One region of the Paenibacillus liaoningensis genome, then DNA from elsewhere that is predicted to be linked to it. Evidence: riboswitches for the same ligand, from Rfam matches in the RefSeq annotation. Region 1 holds a riboswitch; the other holds the start of a gene.

Evidence for each region. Region 1 has a riboswitch for ZMP and ZTP ahead of AC6B99_RS11475 (GNAT family N-acetyltransferase). Riboswitches for the same ligand answer to the same signal wherever they lie in the genome.
Region 2: linked by a shared signal. The riboswitch ahead of rpiB (ribose 5-phosphate isomerase B) and the one ahead of AC6B99_RS11475 (GNAT family N-acetyltransferase) in region 1 are both predicted to bind ZMP and ZTP.

What each region holds. Positions count from the first base shown of each region.
Region 1 is NZ_JCAALU010000007.1:29,818-36,502, forward strand. Features, by position in the region: gene AC6B99_RS11450 (MFS transporter) at 1-425, shown strand, start outside; gene AC6B99_RS11455 (M56 family metallopeptidase) at 469-2,655, opposite strand; gene AC6B99_RS11460 (BlaI/MecI/CopY family transcriptional regulator) at 2,652-3,029, opposite strand; gene AC6B99_RS11465 (hypothetical protein) at 3,192-3,527, shown strand; gene AC6B99_RS11470 (SDR family NAD(P)-dependent oxidoreductase) at 3,542-4,240, shown strand; ZMP/ZTP riboswitch at 4,297-4,378, shown strand; gene AC6B99_RS11475 (GNAT family N-acetyltransferase) at 4,424-5,545, shown strand; gene AC6B99_RS11480 (MFS transporter) at 5,710-6,685, opposite strand, start outside.
Region 2 is NZ_JCAALU010000009.1:134,707-141,391, reverse strand. Features, by position in the region: gene AC6B99_RS15085 (UCP032817 domain-containing protein) at 1-906, opposite strand, end outside; gene glyA (serine hydroxymethyltransferase) at 1,103-2,350, opposite strand; gene AC6B99_RS15075 (TIGR01440 family protein) at 2,482-3,105, opposite strand; gene rpiB (ribose 5-phosphate isomerase B) at 3,181-3,633, opposite strand; ZMP/ZTP riboswitch at 3,788-3,868, opposite strand; gene AC6B99_RS15065 (low molecular weight protein arginine phosphatase) at 3,966-4,544, opposite strand; gene AC6B99_RS15060 (manganese efflux pump MntP) at 4,670-5,215, opposite strand; gene AC6B99_RS15055 (L-threonylcarbamoyladenylate synthase) at 5,462-6,535, opposite strand.

The sequences.
Region 1 (6,685 bases):
TTAAGCTGCATAGACGCTTTGGCTTAATTCCGATGATGATGCTGGCGGCCTTATGCTACAGCGTGAAATGTCTCGTTATGGCTTTCTCCACTCAAGTGGGACTGGTGCTTGCTGTGCAGCTGTTTGATGGCATAGCCTTTGCGTTCATGGCAAGCGCCTCGGTTGAGGTGATTAACCGCTATGCGCCGAGCTATGCGAAAGCGACGTATCAGACCTTGTTTGTGGCGCTTACTTCCGGCATTGGCGGAATTATCGGCAGTGCCTTGGGCGGCGTGGTCATTTCACATTGGGGTGTCAATAAGCTGTATTTGCTTATGTTCAGCCTATGCTTTATTGCATTTGCCGGTTTTACGGCAAGGCGCAAGCAGTTGGAGCCCCGCCCAGACAGGCCGGTAAAGCTAGAAGGAGAAGCGATTCTTTCCTAAAAATAAAGCAGATATCCAGAAGCATCCCCTCTCGCCCTCGGGTCTATTTCTCGGGAGCCGAAATCATAGCTTTCAGGTTGTCTTCTTGGTACTTGTCCATACCAGAGAAAACGGCAGTATAATAAATATTGTCCTGCTTCCACAAGTAATAAGGCATGGTGGGTGATACGTAGATTTGGTTCTGGTCATTATAAGCCGAAATTTCGACGCCGTTAATCTCCAGTTTCCGAGTGAATGTGAGCTTAGATGTGTCGAAAAGCGGCTCCTTGCTCTGATAAAGCGAGAAAGTATCCTCTATATTATAGGTTGAGGAATCGTACGATGCTCGATAGGTCGTCCATAGAGCGTCGGTCGCTTGTTTAAACGCATACTCAGTATTCTGATCGCCGGCCCTAAGTAATATTGAACCGCTCAGCTTAAGCCCCGGCAATTCCAAAGGAATTTTCACCGTAAAGTCAAGAATGTTTTCCGCCGCAAGCAAATCCTTTCCATCATAAAGGGGAAACGAATTTCCAGCTCCGTCGTAGCGGACATGCTGAACTTTCTGCGGTAAAACAAAGGATTTCACCATTTTTGCGAGCTCTTCTTGCGAAAAATACTCGCTATAATAATCGATTGCGTACCATATATTGTCATCCTGCCAGTAGAAGCTTGTGCCCGTTTCTGGCCTTTGTTTGTCGCGTCTCTTATCCGTGAATAAAGTGCCTTTGACATCGCCGATCGTCATAGTTTCCTGTCGGTACTGAGGAGTCTCGTTTGCACTTTGGGGATAGTGAGCCGCCCCCCGTAATTGATTGTGCTCCAACAAATTGCCATTTCCCATAGAAGCTTTGACTTCTATAATTTGTTTGTTTTTTTTGCCAAAGTTAGATACAAAAGTAATGGATGCTACATCAATAAGATCGTCATCGTTGGCGCTGGTGAAATTTTTATAATATAATACATTCTCGAACTGATAACCTTCAGGAAGATAATCCGGTATTTTAAAGTTATATTTCGGAAAATCGAGTGCCCGATCGAGACTATGAAACCATCTGAATGAATCGTTGTATATAGGATATAGATCCAAACTAGGGTTTGCTGCTTGGGCAACCATATCGAGCTCGGTACCATTCTCTGAATCCGACGCATTGGTGAGCAAGATGGCGCTCAAGGCAATAACCAAGAGAATAGCGGCGGCCGAGAGCTTGTACGAACCTTTTTTAAACTTGGTAATCATTATCATTCTCCGTTTTGCTTCATTTTTGTTGTCCCCAAAATACGATAGGTTGACCTGAGAAGAGGGGGGATGGGCAAATAAACGCGACAGCATAAGTAAGGTTCTGCCATAGGACAAAGCTTCACGCTCGCCCAGCGCTTCAAGAACACGAGCGTCGCAGGCCACCTCCTGATCGGCTTTCATCTTTCTTACGGAAAGCCACACCAAAGGGTTGTACCAATGCATCCCTACGGAAAGAGCCCACAGGGAGTTGAACCATAAGTCCTTGCGTTTGTAGTGAATGAGTTCATGCATCAGGATATGCGTTAGCTGGTTTGAATCGGCGATCGTGCTGATATCCTCGGGCAAATAAATCCGCGGCTTCCATAAACCATAAAGACAAGGGCTGCGAAGATGGCTAGTTTCATAGACGTATACTCTTTTTTTAATGTTCAGCTTCTGTTTGCATGCCTCAAGAGCCATGAGTACTTCAGCATCCTCAATTTTCACTGAGTTTCCGACTGTTTTTCTGAAAATCAGCGCGCTAAACAGATAATATCCACCCAAGCATAGAAGCCCTATAAGCCATACCAGCGAGCCAATCGATAGCCAGGTCATTCCATCTGTGCTTTCTGGAATATGGTCTTGAGAAGAACGTGTGGCGACTGAAGTTCCTGTTTCGTCTGCTTGGTTCGTGATGAACTCGGGAGGCTGCTTTTTTATATCCATATAATTGGATTGAATTTCCAAGTTGGAACCGATCTTAGTAAAGGGAGTGAGCTGCTTACTCTTCTGATCTGAATTCCATTCCAGCGGGAACGTTTGCGGCAGCACATTAAACAAGCTTAACTGACTCTGTGGAGCAATGGGAACCAGCAGCTTAATTAACACAAGAAACCACAATATATGGATAACTCTAGGTTTAAGGTGCTTTTGGAACAGCTTCCGAATCAAGAGTAATATTAATAGAATTACCGTCGATGCGGCTGACGCAGTGAACAGAAGAGAAAAGACCGTTTCCAGATACTTCATAGCTTCTTCTTGTTCTCCAAAATTTGTTGAAGTTCCTCAATATCTTTATCCGATAGTGTCTCTTCTTCGAGAAATTTCGCGCACATTATCCCTACTGCTCCTTTATAAACTCTATTCAGAAATGAACGATTCTCGGCCTTTAAGTATTCATCATGCGAAACCAGCGGATAGTAGAGGTAGTTCCGGCCGGACTTTTCGAATCGAATCGCTTTTTTCTTGTGAAGCCTATTCAGGAAGGTCTTAATCGTCTGATCCGACCAATGCATTTGTTGGGTTAGTTTGAAAATAATCTCACTGGCGGACAAAGGCTCCTTTTGCCAGAGTAGCTTCATCACTTCGCTTTCGGCCTCGGTAATGTGTGGGGACTCGTGCATCGTATTCACCCTTCTTGATTTTATTCGTTTACACTTGTAAACGATATTTAAAGTTTACAAGTGTAAACGAAACGTGTCAAGCTTAAATCGTGATCCCCGTATATTTTCTTTCGTCAGAAAAATAAGGGAAATATGTGAGCGGAGCTTGCATTTAGCGCCTATTTGAAGGACAATGGCTTCATTGTTCTGGAAGCGATTGCATTAAAGCAAGAGACTGAGCTGGTTAAAGCAGCAATGCTTTTTGAAGTGCAGCAGCTAAGGAGCTATTTTCAGACGTGGTCGGTTTCTGATAAGCATTTTGGTCTCATACATTATGATTCCGATGAGGAGATGTTGCCTGGCTGCCAAGGCTTTAACAGCGTGTACAGCTACGCTCGTGTAAGGAGGGCGATAGCGGAAACGTGGGACAATGAGTCGGAGTGGATGGTGCAGCTGCGTAGCAGATTGGAGCAGTCGCTTAAGGAAGCGGAAGCTTCCTTCGGGAAAGAAATTAAATAGAGGGAGCTGGGAGCATGAACATTTTAATTACAGGTGCAGGGCGAGGACTTGGCTACGAGTTGACGAGTGAGGCGCTGGAGCGCGGACATGCGGTTGTGGCGGGAGTTCGATCACCTAATGAGACTAATGAAAAGCTATCGGCACTTACTGAGAAGTATGGTGAGCGGCTGTCGATTGTGGAGCTGGATGTCACGAATGAGGAAGGCATTGCAGCGCTCGCTTCACAATTGAAGGAGCAGAACGTGAGCCTTGGAGCAATCATTAATAATGCAGCGATTCTCAATTCTCGAAATACACACATCGAACAGCTGGATTTTAAGGAAGTTGCGCTGACGATGGATATTAATGTATATGGGCCTATGCGTGTCGTGAAGCATTTGCTGCCTTTATTAACGGAGAAGGACGCTGCCATTTTTAATATTTCTTCTGAAGCGGGCAGCATCACGCATGCTTATCCAGGCGATTATCCTTATGCGATATCCAAAACAGCGCTCAATATGTTCACGCAGCAGCTTCATGTATATTTGCAAAAGCGGGGCATTCAGGTGCTCAGTATTCATCCTGGCTGGATGCGGACGGATATGGGCGGTGGAGAAGCGCCGCTGGATGCGAGCCACAGCGCGCGCGGCATTATTGAGCTATTGGAGCAGCGCCGCACGCCGGACGGTCGCTTTATGTTCGTCGATCATGAAGGTAATGCAATGCCGATTTAAAAAGTCGGAATTAGTTGTTGACAAATAACGGCTTTCCGCTATACTAGCATTAATTATTTGGTATGCGTAACTGGCGAAAACGCAGAGCACTGCGGTGGAGCGCATATGTCATAGCAGCCGTTCGCCTGGGCAAAGTATTTGGTCAAATGACCAAATACTTTTCTATTTTAAGGAGAGGTCGAATTGAAGCAGACGAGAAATGTAGCGGTGTTAGTTTATGAGAGAGTGGATACACTTGATTTTGCTGGTCCGTTTGATATATTCGCCATCTCGAGCGGCAAGGATAGGGATTTTAACGTATACACGGTTGGAGAGACGAAGGAAGCTTTGCATACGCTTAGCGGAATTGCGATTACACCAGCGCATAGCTTCGACGATTGTCCTATGCCTGATATATTAATCGTTCCTGGTGGCATGGGATCGCGTACGGAGATTCATAATGAGAAGCTTACGAGCTGGATTCGCCAAACGGCACAGCATGCTGAACTTATTTTATCTGTATGTACAGGTGCGCTGCTGCTGGCCAAAGCGAATTTGCTGGATGGACTCCAGATTACAACGAATCGCCGGGCACTTGATCTGCTGCGTGAGCTTGCGCCTTCCAGTGTGACGATTGTTGAGAACGTGCGCTATGTGGATAACGGAAAAATCGTCATGTCCGCAGGAGTGACGGCTGGCATGGATGCTGCACTTTATGTCGTGGCAAGGCTGCACGGTCAGGAGCGGGCTGAGCAAACAGCAGCTACTATTGAATATGATTGGCATGAAGAGAAAGTACAAAACAGCCTCCACTTGGCAGTGTCTGCATCGAAAGCCGAGCTTGAAATTAAACGCGCCGCATCTGATGATCTGGAAGCGATGCTTCGTTTATACAAGGAAGCAGCCCGCTGGATATATGAGGCGAAAGGCTTGCGCCAGTGGAGCGAGGATTCTTTTACAATGGAATATTTAGAGAAATTCATTAGGGAAAAAGAAGTGTTCGTCGCTTACTTGCGGGGCGAGCTTGCGGGCTGTTTTTCGGTCGAGTGGGGCTACGAGCCGATCTGGGGAGAGCATTTTCATACGGATGCCGGTTATGTGCATCGGCTGGCTGTATCTCGCAGTTTCAAAGGGCAAGGTCTTGGCGGTCAAGTGCTTGCGTGGTCGGAAGCATATATTCGCGGGCGTGGAAAAACCTGGATGCGCCTTGATTGCATGGCGGAAAATCCGTCGCTTAACGCTTTTTATGTTAGCCAAGGCTTGAGCTTATGCGGCAGATACGATGCAGAGGGCTGGAGCGCAAATTTATATGAGAAAAAGCTGTAACCGCCTATGAAGGGGAACTGCTATAGCATCCACCGGAGGGTGAGTTGTTATAGGTTCACAAAAAGGAAGCGCTGGACTTGCCAATACAAGACTGGTTCAAGCAGCGCTTCCCCTTATTTTTTAATTCCGCTGTAAGAAATTTCTTTTTACCAAGCACGAAGGTTTTATGCATTCCCTGATGGCTGCTTTGCCTCGGTTAAGTAATATAGAAAGGCAAGTACCGGCAGAGCGATACCGATCAGGGAAGCTAAAGCCCATCCCCCATAAGCATAGGCCCATCCTCCCAAAAAAGACCCCACGGCTCCGCCGATGAAGAAAATAGCCATGAATAGGCCATTAAGGCGTCCGCGCATCTCACTGCCTAGCGAATAGATAACGCGCTGGCCCAACACAAGATTTCCTGACACCCCCATATCCAAAACGATAGCAGCAACCAGCAGTAACGTCAAAGCGGCGAAAGAATCCCCTCGGACGAGATAGGCTGTCAAAAAAGCAAGGGCAGAAACGGCAATCGCGATGCCGCTCAGCAATTTAGTCAAACCACGATCAGCCAATCTGCCGGCAATAGGCGCCGCTACGGCTCCTGCTACACCAGCGAGAGCGAATAAAGCGATGCCTTGCTGCGTCAAATGAAAATATTCGGTTAAACGCAGTGGAATGACGGTCCAAAACAAACTAAAGGAGCCAAATAAACAAGCTTGATAAAAGGCGCGGCGGCGCAAAATAGGCGTTGCTTTCAAAAGCGAGCCTAAAGAACGGATCAATGCCCCATATTGGAGGGACGGTGTTGGTTTCCGCTGTGGAAGCGCACGGGATAGAACAATTGCGAGCAATATGATCACGATAGCAGATAAAATAAATACCGCCCGCCATCCCCAATATTCCGTTATGAGGCTGGCTAATGGCCGAGCAAACATAATGCCTAGCAGCAGACCGCTCATTACATTGCCTACAACACGACCGCGCTGTTCATCCGCTGCAAGGAAAGTGGCATAGGGGACAAGAATTTGCGCAGCAACCGAGCCTATTCCTATAAATAAAGCGGAGATGAGGAAGGTGGCTGTATTAGGGGCGAATATCGTTCCGATTAGCGCGATAATGACGACAACTAGTGAGGCGGTAACCAATCGGCGGTTTTCG
Region 2 (6,685 bases), on a different contig from region 1:
TGTCTGCGCTGCATTCATCTGCTCGGCAAAATCATTAGGAGATGAAGCGGAGATGGAGTGGAAAATGAGCATGCCGGACAGCATGCCCGTCGCTCCGATTACAGGATCATAGCCGCCCTTCCAGGAGGAAGAGGCGCCTACCGGATAAGGCTTAACTTGCTCATCATCGCTATTATGAAGCTGCGATTTCAAGCGCCACAGCAAATAATCGATCGTCTTCTGCATATCGGGATAGGCCCCAGCGGATTTGGCATTAAACCATTTTTCCGTCAATGCCTGCTCGGATTGCCCGGCAAACTCATCCGCCCAATCGCGAGGAAGCGGCGTCTTAAAAAATGCGCCCCACACCCGTCCGCTTGCCGGCGTTTGCTGGAAAAGCTCGCCGTATACCCAGTCAAACCAGGCCCGGCCATCGACATTTGGGCGCTCATTTTCGGCATGCGGAGCATGATGAATCAGCCCGCCGCAGAAGGCAGTGCAAAACTGCTCGTACTCCCGTGTAAACATGAGCATTTCATGCCAAATGACATCGGCCCTGCTGCTATACATCGGCACGCCGCGCAGCAGGCCGCACATTAGGAAGAAGCGCTTCAGCTCGAAGAAGGTCCATTTCCATTCCTTATCGGACAGACTCGGCAGCTGCTTGAGCACGCGATCCTTAATCCGGCTTTCAAAGTCACTCGTAAGGGCGGCCTCAAGACGTTCAGCAGCTGGACGGGCAGGATGCTCGTAAGGCACGCCTAATGCAAGCGGCGGCTCCTCAGACGGCCATGAAGCTAACGACAAGCTTCGCTTGCCCGGCGAATGGCCAGTATCATTTCTTTTTCGCGAACGATTGGATTGAGTTATGCTTATGATTACCAGGAATACAACAAAAATCAGAACGACAAGAATCGTATTGCTCATGGTTGTACCATCACCCTCCAATTAGCATAGTCTGTACTATTGTAGCATGCCGAATGGATTTTCTGCATATTATATCTACCATAAATGAATAAAAATTCCTTTTAATAACGTGACGACAGCCCTCAAACGCTTGTTTACACGCAAAAATACCGCATAGAGGCCGAGGCCCCATGCGGCATTTTTCAAAAGTTAAAAATTAGTATTTCAATTCTGGATAAAGCGGATATTGCGCAGTCAGATCGCGAACGATTTGACGGGATTTTTCAAGCGTCGCCTCATCCTTTGGATTTTTCAGCGTTACAGCGATCACTTCGCCGATCACTTTCATCGCTTTCTCATCCATGCCGCGCGATGTCGCTGCAGGTGTTCCAAGACGGATACCGCTAGTAATGAACGGGCTAGTTGGATCGAAAGGAATCGCGTTTTTGTTAGCTGTAATACCGATTGAATCCAGTACGTGCTCCGCCTCTTTGCCTGTGATGTTCAGGGAACGCGTGTCGATCAGCATCAGGTGGTTGTCTGTGCCGCCGGATACGATGTTAATGCCTGCTGCAACGAGTGTATCGGAAAGAACCGCCGCATTTTTCACAACATTTTGCGCATACGTCTTGAACGATGGCTGCAAAGCTTCGCCCAGTGCCACTGCTTTAGCAGCAATAACGTGCATCAAAGGACCGCCTTGTGTACCTGGGAATACCGCTTTGTCGATCGCAGCTGCCCACTCTTTACGGCACAGGATCAAGCCGCCGCGAGGACCGCGAAGCGTTTTGTGCGTTGTCGTTGTAACGAAATGCGCATGAGGCACTGGGCTCGGGTGAAGACCAGCAGCTACAAGACCTGCAATATGAGCCATATCTACGAAAAATAGTGCGCCTACATCGTTGGCGATTTTAGCCATTTTTTCGAAATCAATAATGCGCGGGTACGCAGATGCACCAGCTACGATCATGCGAGGGCGGTGCTTGAAGGCCGCTTTGCGAACTTCTTCATAATCAATCGTGAAGGAATCTTCATTTACACCGTAGGCTACGAAGTTGTAAAGCAAGCCGGATGCATTAACCGGGCTGCCGTGCGTCAAGTGGCCGCCATGAGCCAAATTCATGCCCAGTACCGTGTCGCCAGGCTTAAGCGCCGCCAAATAAACAGCCATGTTCGCTTGTGCGCCGGAATGCGGTTGTACGTTGGCATGGTCTGCGCCAAACAGTTCTTTTGCACGATCGCGTGCGATATCTTCCACGATGTCGACATGCTCACAGCCGCCGTAGAAACGTTTGCCTGGGTAGCCTTCTGCATATTTGTTCGTCAAAGCAGAACCCAATGCTTCAAGCACAGCTTCGCTTACGATATTTTCCGATGCGATTAGCTCGATGTTATCGCGTTGACGCTGCAATTCCAGTCCCATTGCTTTCAAAACTTCCGGATCTTGTTTACGTAGATTTTCCATTATAAATGCCTCCTTAGTTGTGTGTGCTTGTTATATAGATAAGGATTAAGCATGATAGACTCGTCAGATATTTGTTCTACGGGTTACATGCTCCATCCGCCAATAATAAAATCTTTATAGAATGCTTGCGATTAATCGCATGTCCCAGCTGATTGCTCCGGAGACAAGACAACAGCATCACGGCTGTCTGCCACACCGTCCAGCTCATACACCGCTCGTACACCGCCAATAAGCTTTGGCCGCGTAACCGCCATCGTGACATGCGCCTCGCCAATGCTGCGAATCGAAGGCCGCACCGGAACCGCCACTCTGCGCAAATGCATACCGATGAAAGTATCGCCGATATCTATTCCAGCATGCGCGGCTACCGTCTCAACGAGACAGGCATCGCTGATATGCCGATACGCATAAGCCGCCATAGAGCCGCCCGCCTTCGGAACGGGAATCGCCGCAACCTGCTCTAGTCCGTAACGTTCAGCCGCTGCACGCTCGATAACGAGCGCGCGGTTCAAATGCTCGCAGCATTGATACACCGGATAAAAACCAATATCGCGGCGCACAGCCTCCACTCCAGCGAAAATTTCCGCAGCAGCTTCCAGCGTGCCTGACGTCCCGATGCGATGGCCCAGCACCTCGCTCGTACTCGTGCCGATGACGAGAAGCTGTCCAGCCCGCAGGCTGCCCGCTGCCGCAAGCTCGCGAACGACCGTCTCTACTGCGCTTGCTATCGCTATCGTTTCCTCGTTTGCTTCCATAGCAGGCGGCCTCCTTGTCTAACTAACCGTATCCATGCAAGCATGGAACAAAGCCTTCTTACTTGTTGATTTAGCTTAAGCGTTATATTTTTGCTCGATTTGGCCTACTTTATGAATGCGTCCCGCATGACGCTCGCCGCCGGAGAATGGCGTGTCCAGCCAAATACGAAGAATTTCCTGTGCAACCCCCGGTCCAATGACCCGCTCGCCCAGTGCAATCACATTCGTATCATTATGCTCGCGCGTCGCTTTGGCGGAAAATAAATCGTGCACCAGCGCGCAGCGGATGCCTTTAACCTTATTAGCGGCAATCGACATGCCAATGCCTGTTCCACAAATGAGAATACCGCGATCCACTTCCCCGTTTGCCACCTTTTCTGCTACAGGCAGTGCATAATCCGGGTAATCGACCGATTGATTGCAGTCGCAACCGAAATCTTCAATTTCGTGACCAAGCGATAGCAGAAATGGTACAATTTCGTCCTTCAGCCGGTAGCCGGCATGATCGGCGCCAATGGCAATTTTCACGTATAAACCTCCTCCAAAGTATGACGATGCTGCACTTGCAATGATACTTGCGGCGCTCGGCACATGAACTCCGCTTCCGCAATTCGGCGCTTTTATTATACCTAAATTTGTCCTAAAAGACGAAAAAAGAGCATGACATGCTCTTCAGCATGCTGCTCTTTGCCCAGGCGACCGGCCGTATGTTCCGATGCTCCACCGTGGTTACCCACTTCCGTCGCCAGTCACATCGGAAACCGTATATCTGTACTCATCATAGCCGAATTTTTGTGAAAAATCAATCGGTTCCGCGCCTAAATTCGCGCTTTTACATTTGCGCTGCCACAACCATTCGCTTATTCCTGCTTTAACCGCAAGAGCAGCTGCTGCAAGCAGCTACGAATTTCCTCGGCGCAGCTTTTGTAATTACCGAGTGTTCCGCCAAACGGGTCTATAATATCAAAGCTTGGTATACGGCGCTCCAACTCCAGCAGACGATTGCGTTCGCCATCCGTCAGCTGCTGTCCCAGCGTCTGCTTCATGTGCAGCTCCGTATACAGCCGCTCCAGTTCCTTAATGTCTGCCAGTACGCCCGTATCTTGATTGACATACTCTTTGAGCGTGTGCGCTTTATCAACGGCTTCTGGGAACCATTGGAGCAGTCCTCTTTTGTGGCTGGCGGTCATCGTCAGTACGAGGTCAGCCCATTTTACCGCTTCTGCTGTCAGCGCGCACGAAGAGCTCTGATGTTCAATGCCATAACCGCGCAGCACCTCTGTCGCATGGCCGGAAACGGCCAAACCGTCAATGGTCGAGATGCCTGCCGAACGCACTTCTACTGCTACACCCTGCTGGCCCACCATATTTTTGAGCATCGCCTCCGCCATCGGAGAACGACAAGTATTTCCCGTACAAATGAACAAAATGTGCTTCACGCCGCATGCCCCTTTCTATGTGTATCAAGCGTAAACGGCTGATGCCATCCTTTGATGGCAAAGCTTCCGTTTCGCGATGAAATATAAGCCTATTTATACATGTAAACTTATAAATTCTTATATTTTCAGAAAATAAACATTATACCGAACACCAGCAGCACCGCGCCGCCGCATGCTTCGCCATAGCCGCCTAGCCTATGGCTGACTCTTCTTCCAAGCAGCAATCCCATAATCGACATTAAGCTGCCAAAAAAACCGAACAGCAGCACCGTCAGCATCAAATCAGCTGCGAACATGCCGAGCGTAACGCCAACGGAAAAAGAATCAGCGCTGACGCCCAGCGCGAACAGCAGCGTTCCCCAAATGGTGCGGTAATCAAAGGCTTGCACATCTTCTCCCCGCAAGGAGCTATAAATCATATGCCCGCCGAGCAGCACCAGCAGTACGCCAGCAGACGCAGTCGCTACATGACCAAGCAAGCCGCTGACGAAGCTCCCAGCGTACATGCCCCCGAGCGGCATAATAATATGAAAAATACCGATAATAACACTTAATCTTATTATATGGAGCCAGCGAATACCGCGCAGCCCAATTCCAATTCCTAGCGAAAAAGCATCCATGCCAAGTGCAACCGCCATAAGCAGCAGTGTAATAAATTGCCCTCCAAGCATATGGCTACTCCACAAAATGATCTCCCCCCACGTCCGCAAACACTCTTAACCCAACATATGCGGCAATGGGGACAAACATACTATAGCTTGTTTAATCGGTCTTGGAGATATTCTTACCCTTGTAAAGCGCCAGGCAAACCGCAAAACTTGAGTCAAAAAATCGCATGACAGGCACGACCGGTATAACCGGCACGAGCTTAATTTTACTAGTGAAAAAATAGTTCGCCGGCTTAAGCTGGTCTTGTCTTATACCTGATGGGTGCGATGACCGGCTGCCTTGAGCAGCCGATTCATAAGTGCGGCTCCGATACCATCTGGCTCGCAGCCTTCTGCCCAAATTCGCTGAACGCCAGCAGCATCAAACTGCCGCAATGCTGCATACAGGCGGTGCGCAGCCTGCTCCAGCTGCTGCCCGCTCCCGTAGGTCAGCACGAGAGCGGAGCCGTCCTCCATAACAGCGGCCTGCTCATCGAATACAAGAACGCCTGCTTTCAGTCCGGCGTTCACGGCTTGCGACACCTGCTCCTGCATATAAGCAACACGATTGGCGGCTGAGCTTCCTTGTACGACGCTTAGCTCGCCCTTCGGTGCATAATGCGTATATTTCATGCCTGGCGAACGTGGCGCAGATAGCTCCTCCACGGCCGACTCAGCTTCCGCAGGTGCGTCAATTTCCGCTTGCGGCGCCGCTTTGCACAGCTGCTCCACCGTTACGCCGCCTGGGCGCAAAATGCGAAGCGCCTGTTCGCCCGTCAGTTCAATGACGGTCGATTCAAGGCCGATGCCTGTAGCGCCGCCGTCGACAATGCCGCTGATCCGGCCGCTGAGGTCTTCAGCCACATGCTCGGCGAGCGTAGGGCTTGGCCTGCCCGAACGATTAGCGCTTGGCGCGGCAACCGGACAGCCCGCAGCTGCAAGGAGGCGCAGCGCCACCGGATGGGAAGGCATCCGAACGCCAACAGTGGATAAGCCAGCCGTTACAAGCGGCGACACCGCTCCCGGCTGAACGGGAAGCACAAGCGTAAGCGGTCCTGGCCACAGCTGCTCCATCAATTGCTTCGCAAGTGCCGAGTAAGGCAGCACCAGCTCATCAAGCTGCGAAATCGTTGCGATGTGAACAATAAGCGGATTATCGGAGGGGCGGCCTTTGGCCTGAAAAATCTGCGCCACCGCCTCCGAGCTGCGAGCATCGGCACCAAGCCCGTATACCGTCTCCGTCGGGAAAGCTACAAGCTCTCCACCGCGAAGCAGTTCTGCTGCTTCCGCGATAGACGCCTCCGCATATTCATCCGTCATGCGCCATACCTTCGTCGTAGTCATCTCTATCCTTCAATCCTTGCTCTGTTATAGTCATCCTTCTAGTCTGTATACTCCCGTAAGTATACCATACGCTTGGATAAAAACGGAGCCAGCAGCATAACCGCAGCCCGCGGATGCTCACTGGCCCAAATCTGGCTATTAGCTGTTGGA